2 linked regions of the Variovorax terrae genome follow. The protein of the gene in region 1 interacts with the protein of each later gene in a pairwise test. Links are inferred from orthologs where the notes say so. Each region holds a gene or a part of one and is shown in the gene's direction. Other genes may lie near its edges.

What was found.
Region 2: the proteins of ctaD (region 1) and MMF98_RS08160 interact in binary tests that used the Escherichia coli proteins (3 or more experiments, as listed by UniProt). The link is inferred for Variovorax terrae from one-to-one orthologs.

What each region holds. Positions count from the first base shown.
Region 1 is NZ_JALGBI010000001.1:605,648-608,801, forward strand. What follows is about bases 128-2,965. They hold ctaD (cytochrome c oxidase subunit I), read left to right. Parts: upstream 128-654; coding sequence 655-2,277; downstream 2,278-2,965. Other genes in these bases: coxB (cytochrome c oxidase subunit II), read left to right, coding at 128-622; MMF98_RS02725 (cytochrome oxidase small assembly protein), read left to right, coding at 2,292-2,402; MMF98_RS02730 (cytochrome c oxidase assembly protein), read left to right, coding at 2,418-2,965. In the rest of the region: more of coxB, read left to right, coding at 1-127; more of MMF98_RS02730, read left to right, coding at 2,966-3,041; MMF98_RS02735 (DUF2970 domain-containing protein), read left to right, coding at 3,038-3,154. UniProt on the Escherichia coli protein: Cytochrome bo(3) ubiquinol oxidase is the terminal enzyme in the aerobic respiratory chain of E.coli that predominates when cells are grown at high aeration.
Region 2 is NZ_JALGBI010000001.1:1,720,648-1,723,943, reverse strand. Bases 34-3,013 are described here. They hold MMF98_RS08160 (pyridoxal phosphate-dependent aminotransferase), read left to right. Parts: upstream 34-931; coding sequence 932-2,095; downstream 2,096-3,013. Other genes in these bases: hrpA (ATP-dependent RNA helicase HrpA), read right to left, coding at 2,138-3,013; MMF98_RS08165 (CysB family HTH-type transcriptional regulator), read left to right, coding at 34-726. In the rest of the region: more of MMF98_RS08165, read left to right, coding at 1-33; more of hrpA, read right to left, coding at 3,014-3,296. UniProt on the Escherichia coli protein: Shows aminotransferase activity with methionine and histidine as substrates, and to a lesser extent also with phenylalanine.

The sequences.
Region 1 (3,154 bases):
CAAGGTCGACAACCCGCTGGTGGTGCCGGTCAACCAGAAGATCCGCATCATCACCACCGCCAACGACGTGATCCACGCCTTCATGGTGCCGGCCTTCGGCATCAAGCAGGATGCCATCCCCGGCTTCGTGCGCGACACCTGGTTCCGCGCCGAGAAGACCGGCGACTTCTACGGCCAGTGCGCCGAGCTGTGCGGCAAGGAACACGCCTACATGCCGATCCACGTGAAGGTGGTGTCGGCCGAGGACTACAGCAAGTGGGTCGACGGCGAGAAGAAGAAGGCCGCCGCCAAACTGGACGACCCGAACAAGGTCTGGACGCTGGACGACATCATGAAGCGCGGCGAGAAGGTCTATGCGGCCAACTGCGCGGCCTGCCACCAGGCCAACGGCAAGGGCGCCGGCCCGATCAAGCCGCTGGACGGCTCGGCCATCGTGCTCGACGCCGATCACAACAAGCAGATCGACACCGTGCTCAACGGCCGCAACAACGGCGCCATGCCGGCCTGGAAGCAGCTCAGCGACACCGACATCGCCGCCGTTGTCAGCTACACCAAGAACAGCTGGTCCAACAAGACCGGCCAGCTGGTCCAGCCGGCTGAAGTCAAGGCCGAGCGCAAATAAGCCCCGTCGCCACGTATTGAGAAGGAATAAAGATGAGTGCAGTTCTCGATCATCACGATCATGCGCATGACGACCACCATGACCACCACGCCCCGACCGGCTGGCGGCGCTGGGTATTTGCGACCAACCACAAGGACATCGGCACGCTGTACCTGCTGTTCTCCTTCACGATGCTGATGGTCGGCGGCATCCTGGCCATGCTGATCCGCGCCGAGCTGTTCCAGCCCGGCCTGCAGCTCGTGAACCCCGAGCTGTTCAACCAGCTCACCACCATGCACGGCCTGATCATGGTGTTCGGCGCCATCATGCCGGGCTTCGTGGGCTTCGCGAACTGGATGATCCCGCTGCAGATCGGCGCGGCCGACATGGCGTTCGCGCGCATGAACAACTTCAGCTTCTGGCTGATGATCCCCGCCGCGCTGATGCTGGTGGGCTCGTTCTTCATGCCCGGCGGCGCTCCCGCGGCCGGCTGGACGCTGTACGCGCCGCTGACGCTGCAGATGGGCCCGTCGATGGACGCCGGCATCTTCGCGATGCACATTCTGGGCGCCTCGTCGATCATGGGTTCGATCAACATCATCGTGACCATCCTCAACATGCGCGCCCCCGGCATGACGCTGATGAAGATGCCGATGTTCGCCTGGACCTGGCTGATCACCGCCTACCTGCTGATCGCCGTGATGCCCGTGCTGGCCGGCGCCATCACGATGACGCTGACCGACCGCCACTTCGGCACCACCTTCTTCAACCCCGCCGGCGGCGGCGACCCGGTGATGTACCAGCACATCTTCTGGTTCTTCGGCCACCCCGAGGTCTACATCATGATCTTGCCGGCCTTCGGTATCATCAGCCAGATCGTGCCCGCCTTCGCGCGCAAGAAGCTGTTCGGCTACGCCTCCATGGTGTACGCCACCTCGTCGATCGCCATCCTGTCGTTCATCGTGTGGGCACACCACATGTTCACCACCGGCATGCCGGTGACCGGCCAGCTGTTCTTCATGTACGCCACCATGCTGATCGCGGTGCCCACGGCCGTGAAGATCTTCAACTGGGTCGCCACCATGTGGCAGGGCTCGATGACCTTCGAGACCCCGATGCTGTTCGCCGTCGGCTTCATCTTCGTGTTCACGATGGGCGGCTTCACCGGCCTGATCCTGGCCATGGCGCCGATCGACATCCAGCTGCAGGACACCTACTACGTGGTGGCCCACTTCCACTACGTGCTGGTGGCCGGCTCGCTGTACGCCATGTTCGCGGGCTACTACTACTGGAGCCCGAAGTGGACCGGCGTGATGTACAACGAAACGCGCGGCAAGATCCACTTCTGGTGGTCGCTGATCTCGTTCAACGTGACCTTCTTCCCGATGCACTTCCTGGGCCTGGCCGGCATGCCGCGCCGCTACGCCGACTACCCGATGCAGTTCGCCGATTTCAACGCCGTGGCCTCGGTGGGCGCGTTCGCCTTCGGCCTGGCGCAGGTCTACTTCTTCGTGTTCATCGTGCTGCCCACGATGCTCGGCAAGGGTGAAAAGGCCGCCCAGCGGCCCTGGGAAGCGGCCGAAGGCCTGGAGTGGGAAGTGCCGTCGCCGGCACCGTTCCACACCTTCGAGCACCCGCCCAAGCTGGACGTGACGGCCACCAAGGTCATCGGCTGAGCGGAGTCCGAGCCATGACGCCCGAACAGAAGAAGAGCAACCTGCGCCTGGCCCTGATCCTGGCCTCGGTCGCCGTCGTGTTTTTCATCGGCTTCATGACCAAGATGGTGCTGCTGAGCAAATGACCAAGGCGGACTGACATGGGTATCCAGCGAGAAAACATCCGGATGGTGGGCAAGCTGGCCGTGGTGGCCGTGGGCATGTTCGCCTTCGGCTACGCCCTGGTGCCGATGTACAAGGCGATCTGCGAGTTCACCGGCATCAACATCCTGGCGCTGTCGGAGCTGGAAGTGCCGGGCAATGCGTCCGGCGGCAAGAACGTCAAGCTGCCCGCCAACACGCAGGTGGACACGAGCCGCACCATCACGGTGGAGTTCGACGCCAACTCGCGCGGCCCCTGGGAGTTCAAGCCGGCCCTGCGTTCGCTGCAGGTCCATCCGGGCGAGCTGACCACCGTGATGTACGAGTTCCAGAACGTGCAGAACCGGCGCATGGCGGCGCAGGCCATCCCGAGCTACGCGCCGCGCCAGGCGGCGGCGCACTTCAACAAGCTCGAGTGCTTCTGCTTCAACCAGTACACGCTCGATCCGGGCGAGAAGAAGCAGTGGCCGGTGGCTTTCGTGATCGATCCCAAGCTGTCCAAGGACGTGACCACCATCACGCTGTCGTACACCTTCTTCGAGGTGGGCGGCAAGACGCCGCCGGCGCCCGCTTCCTCCACGGCGGATGCGGCCGGGCTGCTGCACTCGAGGCCCGGCGCATGAACAAATCCCTGAAGCAGCCGTCCATCCGCCGCCCGCCCAGGGGCTCGGTCTTGCGCACGGTCAAGGCCGTGGCCTGGTCGTTCTTCGGGGTGCGCAGGGACAGCGAGTACCAG
Region 2 (3,296 bases), 1.1 Mb from region 1 along the record:
ATGCGCGAGGTCGGCAACCTCAAGCGCATCGGCGAGCAGTTCAGCGCCCAGGACAGCGGCACGCTCTCGATCGCCACCACCCACACCCAGGCGCGCTACGTGCTGCCGGTGCCGGTGGCGAAGCTGCGCGAGGCCTACCCCAAGGTCAACGTGAGCCTGCACCAGGGTGCGCCCGATCAGGTGGCCAGGATGGTGATCGACGAGGTGGCCGAGATCGGCATCGCCACCGAATCGCTGTCGGACTACGCCGAACTCGTCACCCTTCCCTGCTATGAGTGGCAGCACGTGCTGGTGCTGCCCGCCGCGCACCCGCTGGCGAAGAAGGAACGCATTGCGCTGGAAGACATCGCGCATGAGCCGATCATCACCTACCACCCGTCGTTCACCGGCCGCACCCGCATCGACACCGCCTTCGCGCAAAAGAAGCTGACGCCGCGTATCGCGCTCGAGGCCATCGACTCCGACGTGATCAAGACCTATGTGCGCCTGGGCCTGGGCGTGGGCATCGTCGCCGAGATGGCCGTGCGCGACGATGGCAGCAACAACGACCTCGTGGTTCGCCCGGTGGGCCATCTGTTCGGCCAGAACATCGCGCGCGTGGCCTTCAAGCGCAGTGCCTACCTGCGCAACTTCGTCTTCAAGTTCGCCGAACTGCTGAGCGACCGGCTGGACCGCAACCTGATCGCCAAGGCCATGAGCGGGCATGTCAATGACTATGAGTTGTGACCCACCCCTGAAGCGGCCTGCGGCCGTGGTGCCGCTGCCAGAGGCAGCGGCTCTTCGAGGCCGTCCAGACCTGCGCAGGCAGGCCTGGAGCCGCGGCCTCTCAGCCCCCTCAGGGGGACGCCACCAGCGGCCCGGCGGAGCCGGTTCTGCGGTGGCCTTCGAATAAGCCCTTCCGTTCCTCCTTTTTCGTCCTTCCTGCCTGCCCATGAGCACGACCGCCCGCACACCCAGCATCCAGACCAAACTACCCGCCGTGGGCACCACCATCTTCACCGTCATGTCGGCGCTGGCCGCTGAAAAGGGCGCCGTCAACCTGGGCCAGGGCTTCCCCGATTTCGACTGCGATCCGCGGCTGGTGGACGCCGTCACCGAAGCCATGCAGCGCGGCTTTAACCAGTACCCGCCCATGACGGGCGTGCCCGCGCTGCGCGAGGCCATCGCCGCCAAGATCGAGCGCCTGCACGGCCGCCGCTATGACCCGGCGAGCGAGATCACCGTCACCGCGGGTGCCACGCAAGCCATCATCACCGCCATCCTGGCCGTGGTGCGGCCGGGCGACGAGGTGATCGTGCTGGAGCCCTGCTACGACAGCTACGTGCCCAACATCGAGCTGGCCGGCGGCACCGTGGTGCGCGTGCCCCTTACGCCGGGCACGTTCCGCCCCGACTTCGGCAAGATCGCCGCCGCCCTGACGCCGCGCACCCGCGCCATCCTGATCAACACGCCGCACAACCCCAGCGCCACCGTCTGGACGCGCGAGGACATGCTGGCGCTGCAGGAGCTGCTGGCCCCCACCGAGGTGCTGCTGATCAGCGACGAGGTGTACGAGCACATGGTGTTCGACGCGCAGGAGCACCAGAGCGCCGCGCGCTTTCCCGGGCTGGCCGCGCGCGCCTTCATCGTGAGCAGCTTCGGCAAGACCTACCACGTCACCGGCTGGAAGGTGGGCTACGTGGCCGCCCCGCCGACGCTGACCACCGAGTTCCGCAAGGTGCACCAGTTCAACGTGTTCACCGTCAACACGCCGGTGCAGCATGGCCTGGCGCGCTACATGGCCGACCCCGCCCCCTACCTGGAGCTGCCGGCCTTCTACCAGCGCAAGCGCGACCTGTTCCGCGAGGGCCTGCAGCGCACCCGGTTCAAGCTGCTGCCCAGCGAAGGCAGCTACTTCCAGTGCGTGGACATCTCGGCCGTGAGCGACCTCGGAGAAGCGGATTTCTGCCAGTGGCTGACGGCCGAGATCGGCGTGGCGGCCATTCCGCTGTCGGCCTTCTACGGCGACGGCTTCGACCAGCGCGTGGTGCGCTTCTGCTTCGCCAAGAAGGACGAGACGCTCAGGACCGCGCTCGACCGGCTGGCCCGGCTCTGAGCGCGGAGGGCCTCGCCCCCTCACGGCGCAGCCCCCGCCGCCTCAGCTGTTGATCTGCGCCCAGGCCTTGTCCAGCCGCTTCACGCTCACCGGCTGGGGCGTGCGCAGTTCCTGCGCGAAGAAGCTCACGCGCAACTCCTCCAGCAGCCAGCGGAACTCCTGCATGCGGTCGTCCACCGCGCCCTTGCGCTCGGCCACGAGGCGCCAGTAGCGCTGCTCCTGCGGCCGCAGCTCGGCCAGCCTGGCGGCATCGCGCGCGGGGTCGGCGCGCAGCTTGTCCAGCCTCAGCGTGATGGCCTTGAGATAGCGCGGCACATGCTGCAGCTGGGCCCAGGGCGTCGAGGCCACGAAGCGTTTGGGCATCAGGCGCTGCAGCTGCTGCGCCGCATCGGCCGTCGCCTCGGGCTGGTTCTTGGTGTCCTTGATCTTGCGCGCCGCCAGGGCGTATTCGGCCAGCACGGTGCCGGCCAGGCGCGCCACCTCGTTGGCGATCAGCGTGAGCCGGCCGCGGCCCTCTTCCACCCGGCGCTTGAAGTCGAACTCGTTCGAGGGCAGTGGCTCCAGCAGGAAGGCGCGGTCCAGCGCCACGTCGATGATCTGGTCGCGCAGTTCTTCCTGCGTGCCCAGCGGCATGAAGGCCACGGCCATCTTCTGCAGGTCCGGCAGGTTCTTTTCCAGGTACTTGAGCGCGTCGCGGATCTGCAGCGCGAACAGGCGGCGCAGGCCTGCGCGGTGCTTCGCCGCAGCCACCTCGGGCTCGTCGAACACCTCGATGGCCACGCTGTCGCCGCCGTCGATCAAGGCGGGGAAGCCGATCAGCGTCTGCCCGCCCTTGCGGATTTCCATCAATTCCGGCAGCTCGCCAAAGGTCCAGGCCGTGTGGCGCTGTTCGGCGCCCGGTGCCGGCTTTGCTATGTTTTTGATAGCTACCGATGACCGCTGCACCTGGACATCCGGCACATTCTTCTCATTTTTTGGTGCTGTGGCCGGTTGCGCCGGCAATTTCAGCCCCGCCAGCGCCTGGAACGCGCCGCGCGCCTGGGCACCCAGCTCCGCCTTCAGCGCGCCGAGGTTGCGCCCATGGCCGAGCTGGCGGCCATGCTCGTCCACCACGCGGAAGTTCATGAACAGGTGCGGGCTCAGCATGTCGAGCTTGAAGTCGGCGCGCTTCACATCCAGGCTGGTGGCCTCGCGCACCTGT